Regions from separate parts of the Streptomyces sp. NPDC087428 genome, predicted to be linked through region 2. Evidence: predicted binding sites of a transcription regulator. Region 2 holds the regulator's gene; each other region holds the start of a gene.
What was found. Region 2 encodes HrcA, which represses chaperone genes, less so after heat shock. Its sites were predicted from a motif close to TTNGCACTCNGNNNNNCNGAGTGCNAA; they were not measured.

Region 1 (4,278 bases), on a different contig from region 2:
GCCGGGGCCGCCAGGGTGGCGCCGGACGGGAGCAGCGTGGCGCGGTACGAGCCGGCCTCGAAGCCCTCGCCGAACCAGAGCACCGCCTCCTTCACGTCGCCGCCGTCCGAGATCCACTCGGCCTCCGCCTGCGGGCCGATCGCCTCGTGCGGGACTCCCGGGGCGATCTTCAGCGCCGCCCTGGGGGCCTTCAGCGCGGCGGCGGTCGCCCAGGAGAGGGGCGGGGAGTAGGCCTCCGGGTCGAAGATCCGGCCGCGGCCGCCCCGGCGGGCCGGGTCGACGAACACCGCGTCGTAGGGCGAGGTGTCGATCTCCGTGACATCGGCGCACCGCACCTCGATCAGCGCGTCCAGGCCGAGCGCGGCGGCGTTGGCCCTGGCCACCTCGGCGGTCAGCGGGTCGCGGTCCACGGCGAGGACGGAGATCCCGGCGCGGGCCAGCGCGATGGCGTCCCCGCCGATGCCGCAGCACAGGTCGGCGACGCTGCGCACCCCGGTGCCCGCGAACCGTCCGGCGCGGTGGGCCGCCACCGAGGTGCGGGTCGCCTGCTCCACCCCGTTCGGCGTGAAGAACATCCGGTGCGCGTCCCGCGCGCCGAACTTGGCCACCGCCCGCTGCCGCAGCCGGGCCTGCCCGAGCGCCGCGGAGACGAGGCCGGCCGGGTGGGTGCGGCGCAGCCGGGTGGCGGTGGCGAGTTCCGTGGCGGGGTCGTACGACCGCAGCTCGGCCAGCAGCCCGGCGCCCTCCGGGGTGCGCAGAGCCAGGAAGCCGGCGAGGGGGTCGGGGGCGTCGGGCGGGCCGGTCGGGGCGAGAGCGTTCACCTGCCCCATTGTGAGCCAGCCGGGGGACCGTGCGGGCCCGGTGGCGGTGTCGGCCCGGGAGCCCGATCACGTGCTGGCAGTATGCGGCGCCATGCAGCTTGTACGACAAAAGGAAGAATCCACCATGAAGAGCCGCAAACCGGGACAGGCGGAGCAGGCGGGGGCGGAGCAGGCGCGGACGCAGGCGGAACCGGTGCCGGGCGGGCCGGTGCGGAGCGGGACGGGACGCGGGCGGGGATACCTGCGGCGCCGGCCCGGTTACGCGGTCCTGGCCGCGCTCCTGGTCGCCGCGGTCGGCTCCGGCTGCGCGGCCGGGACCGACAGCCGCACCACGACCGGGGCCGGGCCGGGAGCCGGGGCCCTCGCCGGGCAGCCGGGCGGCCCGGCCGGGAACGCGGGGGCGGCGGGCACCCGCGCCGCACAGGCCGAGAAGGCGCGCCTCGCCCAGGCCGCCCGCGCGGTCGCCGCCAAGAAGTGGGGCCTGGCGAGCACGCCGCTGGCCGCCCCCGTCCCGCCCGCCGTGAAGCCGCACATCACCACCCGCAAGGGCTTCGAGGTCGAGGGCGGTGACGACTCGCTGCCGCCGGTCTTCACCACGGTCCCGACCGACAAGAAGATCGTCTTCCTGACGATGGACGACGGGGACGACAAGGACCCCGAACTGCTGAAGATGATGTCGGACCTGAACATCCCGTACAGCGCGTTCCTCAGCGACTACCTGGTGAGCGACGACTACGGGTACTTCAAGGACGCGCAGTCCCGCGGTGTCACCCTCAACAACCACACGCTCAACCACCGCTATCTGCCCGGTCTCTCCTACGGCGAGCAGAAGCAGGAGATCTGCGACCAGCAGGACATCATCGAGAAGCAGTACGGCGAGCGCCCCCGGCTCTTCCGGCCGCCCTACGGCAACTACAACGGCGACACCCTCCGGATCGCCAAGTCCTGCGGCATCACCGCCGTGCCCCTGTGGTCGGAGGAGGCCTTCCCCGACCACATGGAGTGGCGGGAGGAGGACCAGGACCTGCACCCCGGAGACATCATCCTCACGCACTTCCGCGGCAAGAAGGACTGGAAGGGCTCCATGCCCGACCTGGTCCGGGCCGTCATGAAGGTCATCACGGACAAGGGATACGCCGTGGCCCGGCTGGAGGACTACGTATGAGAAGGGCGCACCGGCTGCTGGCCGGACTGCTGGCCGCCGGTGCGCTCCTGACCGCCACCACCGGCTGCGCGCAGTCGGTGGACCCGATCGAACGGCTGGGCCGCAAGGCCGCGCAGCGGGTGAACCGGCCGCCGGGTCCGGCGGCGGCGCGGCCGGCGGCGGTGCACGGTGACCACGGGGCGCCGGGTTCGGTGGTCGTCGTCGCCTGCGGCCGGCCGCAGGGGTCCGGAACGGTCGGGAGGGGCCGGGCGTTCTCCCTGTGGCAGGGCCGGTTCGAGCCGGGTCCGGGCCTCGACGTCGAACGGCACGGACGCCACGAGGGGCGTGAATTGGCACTCCGCTTGACCGAGTGCTAATCGCGGTCATAGTCTCAGTGCTGGCACTCCCCACTGGAGAGTGCCAGCAGTACTGTGCGACCGGCAGGTCCGGCACCCGCGACGACGGGCCCACCTGGTCGCCCACCAAAGACTGTTAACCCCGTGAGATCTCCGAAGGGGGAGACCGGATCGTGTCGACCAGCTCCAAGGTTGCGATCAAGCCGCTCGAGGACCGCATTGTGGTCCAGCCGCTCGACGCCGAGCAGACCACGGCCTCCGGCCTGGTTATTCCGGACACTGCCAAGGAGAAGCCCCAGGAGGGCGTCGTCCTGGCCGTTGGACCGGGCCGCTTCGAGAACGGCGAGCGCCTTCCGCTCGACGTCAAGACCGGCGATGTCGTGCTGTACAGCAAGTACGGCGGCACCGAGGTGAAGTACAACGGCGAGGAGTACCTCGTTCTCTCGGCTCGCGACGTGCTCGCGATCATCGAGAAGTAATTCACCCACGTTTGCTTCTGTTCTGCGCCCCTGGCCCCCTGCGAAATAACTAGCCGGGCGGCGAGGGGCGCAGTTCTTGTTTTGAGAGGACAGTTCAGCTCCATGGCGAAGATCCTGAAGTTCGACGAGGACGCCCGTCGCGCCCTCGAGCGCGGCGTCAACAAGCTTGCCGACACGGTGAAGGTGACGATCGGCCCCAAGGGCCGCAACGTCGTCATCGACAAGAAGTTCGGTGCGCCCACCATCACCAACGACGGTGTCACCATCGCGCGCGAGGTCGAGCTGGACGACCCGTACGAGAACCTCGGTGCCCAGCTGGTGAAGGAGGTGGCGACCAAGACCAACGACGTGGCGGGTGACGGTACGACCACCGCCACCGTGCTCGCTCAGGCGCTCGTCCGCGAGGGCCTGCGCAACGTGGCCGCGGGTGCGTCCCCGGCCGCCCTGAAGAAGGGCATCGACGCCGCGGTCAAGGCCGTGTCCGAGGAGCTCCTCGCGACCGCCCGTCCGATCGACGACAAGTCCGACATCGCCGCCGTGGCCGCGCTCTCCGCGCAGGACAGCCAGGTCGGCGACCTCATCGCGGACGCGATGGACAAGGTCGGCAAGGACGGTGTCATCACCGTCGAGGAGTCCAACACCTTCGGTCTGGACCTTGAGTTCACCGAGGGCATGGCCTTCGACAAGGGCTACCTGTCCCCGTACATGGTGACCGACCAGGAGCGTATGGAGGCCGTCCTCGACGACCCGTACATCCTGATCCACCAGGGCAAGATCGGCTCCATCCAGGAGCTGCTGCCGCTCCTGGAGAAGGTCATCCAGGCCGGTGCCTCCAAGCCGCTGCTGATCATCGCCGAGGACGTCGAGGGCGAGGCCCTGTCGACCCTGGTCGTCAACAAGATCCGTGGCACCTTCAACGCCGTCGCGGTGAAGGCCCCGGGCTTCGGTGACCGCCGCAAGGCCATGCTCGGCGACATCGCCACCCTCACCGGTGCGACCGTCATCGCCGAGGAGGTCGGCCTCAAGCTCGACGGCGCCGGTCTCGACGTGCTGGGCACCGCCCGTCGCGTCACCGTCTCCAAGGACGACACCACCATCGTCGACGGCGGCGGCAAGTCCGACGAGGTCAAGGGCCGGGTCAACCAGATCAAGGCCGAGATCGAGGCCACGGACTCCGACTGGGACCGCGAGAAGCTCCAGGAGCGCCTGGCGAAGCTGGCCGGCGGTGTCTGCGTGATCCGCGTCGGTGCGGCCACCGAGGTGGAGCTCAAGGAGAAGAAGCACCGTCTGGAGGACGCCATCTCCGCGACCCGCGCCGCGGTCGAGGAGGGCATCGTCTCCGGTGGTGGCTCCGCTCTGGTCCACGCCGTCAAGGTCCTTGAGGGCAACCTCGGCAAGACCGGCGACGAGGCCACCGGTGTCGCGGTCGTGCGCCGCGCCGCCGTCGAGCCGCTCCGCTGGATCGCGGAGAACGCGGG
Region 2 (4,278 bases):
GCGAGCTTGGCCTCGTAGCCGTCGTCGCCGCCGGAGTCGGTCTCACCGAGCGGGGTCTCGTACCAGGTTGCCTCGCCCGCGAGCTGGTGCCGGTACACCTCGACGGCGCTCGGGTCGGCGAGGTTGGGCTGCGGCATGAAGAGGTTGACGCCGAAGGGCTGGCCGGTCAGTCCGCGGACCTGCTTGATGTCGTTGTACATGCCGTCCGCGGTCTTGTACCCGGCGGCCAGGAAGCCGAGCCCGCCGGCCTCGGCCACGGCGGCGACGAGCTGCGGGCAGGAGACTCCGCCCGCCATCGGGGCCTGCACGATCGGATACCGGCAGAGATCGGTCAACGCGGATGGCATGACGGCATCGTGTCATGTCCTTCCTGTCCCGTGATGCGCACCCCGTGGCCACGTTATGTCCGCAATGCCGTACGGGCCCGGAAACCCGGGCCCGTACGGTGCCGACGCTGGGAACGGCGCTGGACTAGCGCCCGTTGAACGCGTCCTTCAGACGCGAGAACAGGCCCTGCTGACCGGGCTGGAACTGGCCGGTGGGCCGCTCCTCGCCGCGCAGTTTCGCCAGCTCCCGCAGGAGGCGTTCCTGTTCGGGGTCCATCTTCGTCGGGGTCATCACCTCGACGTGCACGATGAGGTCGCCGCGGCCCCCGCCCCGCAGGTGGGTGATGCCGCGCCCGTGGAGCGGGACGGACTGGCCGGACTGGGTGCCCGGCCTGATGTCGACCTCCTCCAGGCCGTCGAGCGTCTCCAGCGGCACCTTGGTGCCGATGGCCGCCGCCGTCATGGGGATGGTGACCGTGCAGTGCAGATCGTCGCCGCGGCGCTGGAACACCGCGTGCGGCAGCTCGTGGATCTCGACGTAGAGATCGCCGGCCGGGCCGCCGCCGGGGCCGACCTCGCCCTCGCCCGCGAGCTGGATGCGGGTGCCGTTGTCGACACCCGCGGGGATCTTCACGGTGAGGGTGCGCCGCGAGCGGATGCGGCCGTCGCCTGCGCACTCCGGGCAGGGGGTCGGCACGACCGTGCCGAAGCCCTGGCACTGCGGGCAGGGCCGCGAGGTCATGACCTGGCCGAGGAACGACCGGGTGACCTGGGAGACCTCGCCGCGGCCGCGGCACATGTCGCATGTCTGGGCCGAGGTGCCGGGTGCGGCGCCCTCTCCGCTGCAGGTCGTACAGACGACGGCCGTGTCGACCTGGATGTCCTTGGTCGTGCCGAAGGCCGCCTCGGAAAGGTCGATCTCCAGCCGGATCATGGCGTCCTGGCCGCGCCGGGTGCGCGAACGGGGTCCGCGCTGCGACGCCGTGCCGAAGAACGCGTCCATGATGTCGGAGAAGTTGCCGAAGCCGCCCTGTCCGAAGCCGCCCGCGCCTCCTCCGCCGGAGGCGGACAGCGGGTCACCGCCGAGGTCGTAGACCTGCTTCTTCTGGGCGTCCGACAACACCTCGTAAGCGGCGTTGATCTCCTTGAACCGCTCCTGGGTCTTCGGGTCGGGGTTCACATCCGGGTGCAGCTCGCGTGCGAGCCGCCGGAAGGCCTTCTTGATCTCGTCCTGCGAAGCGTCGCGGCGCACGCCGAGTACGGCGTAGTAGTCCGTGGCCACTTACGACTCCGCCAGGATCTGTCCGACGTAACGTGCCACTGCGCGTACCGCTCCCATCGTTCCGGGGTAGTCCATGCGGGTCGGTCCGACCACGCCGAGTTTGGCGACTGCCTCGTCGCCCGAACCGTAGCCGACCGCGACGACGGACGTGGAGTTGAGGCCCTCATGGGCGTTCTCGTGCCCGATTCGTACGGTCATGCCCGAGTCCTTGGCCTCGCCGAGCAGCTTCAGCAGCACGACCTGCTCCTCCAATGCCTCCAGCACCGGCCGGATCATCACAGGGAAGTCGTGCCCGAAGCGGGTGAGGTTGGAGGTGCCGCCGATCATCAGCCGCTCCTCCGTCTCCTCGACGAGGGTTTCGAGCAGGATCGAGAGCACGGTGGACACGGTCGCCCGGTCCTCGCTCTCGAAGGATTCCGGCAGGTCCTGCACCAGTTGCGGGACGTCCGCGAAGCGGCGTCCCACCACCCGGCTGTTGAGCCGGGCCCGCAGATCGGCGAGAGAGGTCTCACCGAACGGCGTCTGGCAGTCGACCAGCCGCTGTTCGACCCGGCCGGTGTCCGTGATCAGCACGAGCATCAGCCGGGCGGGGGCGAGCAGGAGCAGTTCCACGTGCCGCACCGTCGAGCGGGTCAGCGAGGGGTACTGCACGACGGCGACCTGCCGGGTCAGCTGCGCGAGCAGCCGTACGGTCCGTCCCACGACATCGTCGAGGTCGACCGCGCCGTCGAGGAAATTCTGAATGGCCCTGCGCTCCGGCGACGACAGGGGCTTGACGCCCGCGAGCCGGTCGACGAAGAGCCGGTAGCCCTTGTCCGTAGGGATGCGTCCCGCGCTGGTGTGGGGCTGGGCGATGAAGCCCTCGTCCTCCAGCACCGCCATGTCGTTGCGGACGGTGGCCGGGGAGACCCCCAGCTTGTGCCGCTCCGTGAGCGCCTTGGAGCCGACGGGCTCCTCGGTGCCGACATAGTCCTGGACGATGGCGCGCAGCACTTCGAGTCTGCGTTCGCTGAGCATCGCGCACACCTCCAGCTGTCTACCTCGGTCGATCTCGGGTCGTTCCCGGGACTTGCTCTGGCACTCTGTCCGTTCGAGTGCCAGCGATCCCCCGGTCAGTGTACGGCGACGGGGTGGGCCCCTAGCAAGGGCGACCGGCCACGCTACCCCGAGACCGCGCAGGTCGTTGCCGATAGCGTCTCCGTATGGACGTCGCTTGGGAAGAGTTCGGCTGGGAGCGGTTGGGTGACGGTGTGGGCCGGCGGCGGCTGCCCCGCTGGGACGCGACGGCCGCACTGGTGGCCGGAGCGGACGGTGCCCTGCTCTACGACACCGGTTCGACGCTCCGGGAGGGAGTCGAACTGCGGACCCGGGCCGAGCGGCTGCTCGGCCGGAGGGTGACACATATCGCACTGAGCCATCCGCACTTCGACCACGTACTGGGCACGGCGGCCTTCGCCGGGGCCCGGGTGTACGGGGCGGCCGGTCTGACGGATCTGCTGCGGGCCGGGGCCGACGGCCTCCACCGCTCCGCGGTGGCGCACGGGGTGTCCGAACGGGACGCGGCGGAGGCCGTGGACGTGCTGGTGGCCCCGCACCACCAGGTGTACGGGGAGTGGACGGTCGACCTCGGAGGCGGCCGCCAGGTACTGCTGGCCGACGTGGGTCCGGGGCACACGGGCCACGATCTGGCGGTGCTGGTGCCGGGCTCGCCCGCGGTCGTCCTCTGCGGCGACCTGGTCGAGGAGTCCGGTGAGCCGCAGGCGGGTCCGGACGCGGTCGTCTCCCGCTGGCCGGCCGCGCTGGACCGGCTGCTGGCGCTGGGCGGTGAGGACGCGCTGTACGTGCCTGGCCACGGAGCGGTGGTGGACGCCGCGTTCGTCCGGGCGCAGCGCGACGCGCTGGCCGGGCTCTTCGGCGTGTCGTGAGGCCGTCCCGTCCTATCGTCGTCCGATGCGCAGCTATCAGCCGGACCTGACCCCGCCGTGGAAGAAGTCCGCCCCCGCCCCCGAGGTGCCCGCCGATCCCGACCTGGTCGTGGAGGAGGCCATCACCGGCTTCTGCGGCGCGGTGATCCGCTGCGAGAAGACGGCCGCGGGGCCGACGGTGACCCTGGAGGACCGGTTCGGCAAGCACCGGGTCTTCCCGATGGAGCCGCGCGGCTTCCTGCTGGAGGGCCGGGTGGTCACGCTGGTGCGGCCGTCGTCCGGCGGCCCCGTCCGGCCCGCCCGTACGGCCTCCGGCTCGGTGGCGGTCCCCGGGGCGCGGGCGCGGGTGGCGCGGGCCGGGCGGATCTACGTGGAGGGACGGCACGACGCGGAGCTGGTCGAGCGGGTCTGGGGCGACGACCTCCGGATCGAGGGAGTGGTCGTCGAGTACCTGGAGGGCATCGACGACCTGCCGGCGATCGTGCGCGCGTTCTCGCCGGGCCCGGACGCGCGCCTCGGTGTGCTGGTCGACCATCTGGTGCCGGGTTCCAAGGAGTCCCGTATCGCGGCACAGATCTCGGACGGGAACGTCCTGGTGGTCGGTCATCCGTACATCGACGTGTGGGAGGCGGTGAAGCCGTCGTCGGTGGGAATCGGCGGCTGGCCGGTGGTGCCGCGCGGCCAGGACTGGAAGACCGGCGTGTGCCGTTCGCTGGGGTGGCCGGAAAACACCGGCGCGGCCTGG
Region 3 (4,278 bases), on a different contig from region 2:
TTCCAAGACGCTCGCGTACGAGATCTGCGAGCAGCTCGGCTGGCGGCTGCCCGACCAGATCGTCATCCCGATCGCGTCCGGCTCGCAGCTCACGAAGATCGACAAGGGTCTCCAGGAGCTGATCAAGCTCGGTCTGGTCGAGGACAAGCCGTACCGGATCTTCGGTGCCCAGGCCGAGGGCTGTTCCCCGGTCTCCACCGCCTTCAAGGCCGGTCACGACGTCGTGCGGCCGCAGAAGCCGAACACGATCGCCAAGTCCCTGGCGATCGGCAACCCGGCCGACGGCCCGTACGTCCTGGACATCGCCCGCCGTACCGGCGGCGCCGTCGAGGATGTCAACGACGAGCAGGTCGTCGACGCGATCAAGCTGCTGGCGCGCACCGAGGGCATCTTCGCCGAGACCGCTGGCGGGGTGACGGTCGGCGTGACGAAGAAGCTGATCGAGGCAGGCCTCCTCGACCCGTCGCTCACCACCGTCGTCCTGAACACCGGCGACGGCCTCAAGACGCTGGACGCCGTGGCCGCCACCTCGCAGGCGACGGCGACGATCAGGCCGAGCCTGGACGCCTTCCGCGCCGCGGGCCTCGGCACCGCCGGCTGACCCCACCCGAGACTCCAGGAAGGGCACCCACCATGAGCGTCAAGGTCCGTATCCCCACCATCCTCCGCACCTACACGGGCGGCCAGGCCGAGGTCCCGGCCGAGGGCGCGACCCTCTCCCAGGTCATCGAGTCCCTGGAGAAGAACCACCCGGGCATCGCCGCCCGCGTCCTGGACGACCAGGGCAAGCTCCGCCGCTTCGTGAACGTGTACGTCAACGACGACGACGTGCGCTTCGAGGGCGGCCTGGAAGCGGTCACCCCTGACGGCGCGGGTGTCTCGATCATCCCGGCCGTCGCCGGCGGCTGCTGACCCCCGGGACCCGAGCGGTCCCGCTCCACGCGTCACCGGAATTGCCCTCTCTGCGACAGAAGCGGAGGGGGCAATTCTGCATGGTTGAACGCGGTAGAGTGTGGGAAGTCCCCTCCGCTGCCCGTGCCCCCCGCATATGAGAATGCGCCCGGCCACGACAAGATGCAGCCAAAGTAACTGAGCCTCTTGCGCCATAAGTCGCCTTTGCCTGGCCCGACTTGCCCTGGAATCTTATGAGTTACTCATATTCGGGCGATCGGCGCTGCCCAGAATTCTCGTCCGATTGACCTGTTGCAGAGGGCAGTTGGGCAGATACATTCGGCCGCGGTCGACGCGTTCCGGCGCACGCACCCTCTCCTGTCGGAGGGTGAGTTCTGACCCGGGCCCGCGAAGTGCGGTCCTGTGCAAGGGCCAGTAATAGGGGAGTTAGGCATGGCTCAGGGCACCGTCAAGTGGTTCAACGCGGAGAAGGGGTACGGCTTCATCGCGGTCGACGGTGGTGCGGATGTTTTCGTCCACTACAGCGCGATCCAGATGGACGGATACCGCACCCTCGAAGAGGGTCAGCGAGTTGAATTCGAAATCTCGCAGGGCCAGAAGGGGCCGCAGGCGGACATGGTCAAGCTCGCTGTCGGCTGAGCTCGGCACGGTCGGCCAACGACACTACTCACGCACGGAGGGCCCGTACCCCTGGGGTACGGGCCCTCCGTGCGTCCCGAACCCCTCCGCACGCGCGCTCCGGTTGTCCACACTCCGGAGGGGGACGCTTGCACTCTCGGGGGTCGAGTGCTAATCATTGGGCTTAGCACTCTCCGGGTGAGAGTGACAGAAACTTGGACCGGGCCGGTGAGGCCCGCAGGTCTGTCGGGGCAAGGAACCGGCAGGCGGCAGGCCGTCCGTCGCGGGCGCCACTCGGTCCGGAGAAATCCACCCCTGTCCGGGAGGACCACTTCATATGGCCAAGATCATCGCGTTCGACGAGGAGGCCCGGCGCGGTCTTGAGCGCGGCATGAACCAGCTCGCCGACGCCGTCAAGGTCACCCTCGGCCCCAAGGGCCGCAACGTCGTCCTTGAGAAGAAGTGGGGCGCCCCCACGATCACCAACGATGGTGTTTCCATCGCCAAGGAGATCGAGCTGGAGGACCCGTACGAGAAGATCGGTGCGGAGCTGGTCAAGGAGGTCGCCAAGAAGACGGACGACGTCGCCGGCGACGGTACGACCACCGCCACCGTTCTCGCTCAGGCGCTCGTCCGCGAGGGCCTTCGCAACGTGGCCGCGGGTGCGAACCCGATGGCTCTCAAGCGGGGCATCGAGAAGGCCGTCGAGGCCGTCTCCGCCGCCCTCCTGGAGCAGGCCAAGGACGTGGAGACCAAGGAGCAGATCGCTTCGACCGCCTCCATCTCCGCCGCTGACACCCAGATCGGCGAGCTCATCGCCGAGGCCATGGACAAGGTCGGCAAGGAAGGCGTCATCACCGTCGAGGAGTCCCAGACCTTCGGGCTGGAGCTCGAGCTCACCGAGGGTATGCGCTTCGACAAGGGCTACATCTCGGCGTACTTCGCCACGGACATGGAGCGCATGGAGTCGTCCCTGGACGACCCGTACATCCTGATCGTGAACTCGAAGATCAGCAACGTGAAGGACCTCCTTCCGCTGCTGGAGAAGGTCATGCAGTCCGGCAAGCCGCTGCTGATCATCGCCGAGGACGTCGAGGGCGAGGCCCTGTCGACCCTGGTCGTCAACAAGATCCGTGGCACCTTCAAGTCCGTCGCCGTCAAGGCTCCGGGCTTCGGTGACCGCCGCAAGGCCATGCTCGGCGACATCGCCATCCTCACCGGTGGCACCGTCATCTCCGAGGAGGTCGGCCTCAAGCTGGAGAACGCCGGTCTCGACCTGCTCGGCCGTGCCCGCAAGGTCGTCATCACCAAGGACGAGACGACGATCGTCGACGGCTCCGGTGACAGCGACCAGGTTCAGGGTCGCGTCAACCAGATCCGTGCCGAGATCGAGAACTCCGACTCGGACTACGACCGCGAGAAGCTCCAGGAGCGCCTCGCGAAGCTGGCCGGCGGCGTGGCCGTCATCAAGGCCGGTGCCGCGACCGAGGTCGAGCTCAAGGAGCGCAAGCACCGCATCGAGGACGCGGTGCGCAACGCCAAGGCCGCCGTCGAGGAGGGCATCGTCGCCGGTGGTGGCGTGGCTCTGCTCCAGGCCTCGGCCGTCTTCGAGAAGCTGGAGCTCTCGGGTGACGAGGCGACCGGCGCCAACGCCGTCAAGCTGGCGCTGGAGGCCCCGCTCAAGCAGATCGCCGTCAACGGTGGTCTTGAGGGTGGAGTCGTCGTCGAGAAGGTGCGCAACCTGCCGATCGGTCACGGCCTCAACGCCGCGACCGGCGAGTACGTCGACATGATCGCCGAGGGCATTCTCGACCCGGCGAAGGTCACGCGCTCCGCTCTGCAGAACGCCGCGTCCATCGCCGCGCTCTTCCTCACCACCGAGGCCGTCATCGCCGACAAGCCGGAGAAGGCCTCCGCGGCCGCTCCGGGCGGCATGCCGGGCGGAGACATGGACTTCTGATCCTGACGGATCGGTAGTTCCGCACAGCTGTACGACGCCGGCCCCCGGGGAGTGATCCCCGGGGGCCGGCGCCGTTCGTGTGCCCGCGGTCCCAGCGGGCGGCTCCGGGGATCAGGCCGTCGTCGACGGCTTCTCGCGCAGGGCGTCGACGACCGCGCGCTCCAGGACCGCCGACTTGCTGATCAGGGTGCCCTTCTTGCCCATGGAGGTGTCCCTGATGAGGTAGCTCCGTTCGCCCAGGTACTCCAGGGTGGCCGAGTCGAAGATCCAGGCGGTGCGCCAACCGGCCCGGGTGTTGTCACGGGCCACACCGATCCCGTGCCGGCCGGCCGCGTCCACCGCGTCCGGGTCCACGCTCACGCCGGGGATCCTCGCCGCGGCCTTGTAGAGGGCGGCCGCGGTCCTCGGCGGCATCAGCGTCTCGCGCAGCAGCTCACCGATGGCGTCGAAGGTGTCCTGGTCCTTGTTCCGGTCCCCGGCCGGGGTGTCGCGCGCGTCCTGGTCCCGGGTGATCTCGGTGCCGAGCCGCCGGAGCAGGGCGTCGGGGCCGGTGGGCAGCGAGGCCAGCCACGTGTACGTCGGCCGGCTGAGGCCCGCCGGGCTGCCGACGGGGGTCTCGCCGTCCGGGACCCCGACGACGATCGGGAGGTACGAGCCGTCCTGGTGGATCAGGCCCTCCTTGAGCACCGGCCCCGCCTTCTGCGCCATCCAGACCTCACGCTCGCTGGGCCCGGTCAGCTTCACCGGGCCGCCGAACTTGCCCTCGTTGCCGCTCTGCAACGACCTGA

Region 1: the regulator HrcA is predicted to act here: its motif matches at 2,363-2,389, upstream of groES (co-chaperone GroES).
Region 3: the regulator HrcA is predicted to act here: its motif matches at 1,679-1,705, upstream of groL (chaperonin GroEL).

What each region holds. Positions count from the first base shown of each region.
Region 1 covers NZ_JBIUXR010000012.1:52,167-56,444, forward strand. Annotated here, with positions in the region: gene ACIO3R_RS25465 (methyltransferase domain-containing protein) at 1-830, opposite strand, end outside; gene ACIO3R_RS25470 (polysaccharide deacetylase family protein) at 946-1,986, shown strand; gene ACIO3R_RS25475 (hypothetical protein) at 1,983-2,342, shown strand; gene groES (co-chaperone GroES) at 2,492-2,800, shown strand; gene groL (chaperonin GroEL) at 2,903-4,278, shown strand, end outside.
Region 2 covers NZ_JBIUXR010000001.1:157,997-162,274, forward strand. Annotated here, with positions in the region: gene ACIO3R_RS00725 (nitronate monooxygenase) at 1-347, opposite strand, end outside; gene dnaJ (molecular chaperone DnaJ) at 472-1,608, opposite strand; gene hrcA (heat-inducible transcriptional repressor HrcA) at 1,609-2,625, opposite strand; gene ACIO3R_RS00740 (MBL fold metallo-hydrolase) at 2,811-3,533, shown strand; gene ACIO3R_RS00745 (DUF3097 domain-containing protein) at 3,559-4,278, shown strand, end outside.
Region 3 covers NZ_JBIUXR010000007.1:200,058-204,335, forward strand. Annotated here, with positions in the region: gene thrC (threonine synthase) at 1-601, shown strand, start outside; gene ACIO3R_RS16910 (MoaD/ThiS family protein) at 634-912, shown strand; gene ACIO3R_RS16915 (cold-shock protein) at 1,345-1,551, shown strand; gene groL (chaperonin GroEL) at 1,868-3,490, shown strand; gene ACIO3R_RS16925 (CU044_5270 family protein) at 3,602-4,278, opposite strand, start outside.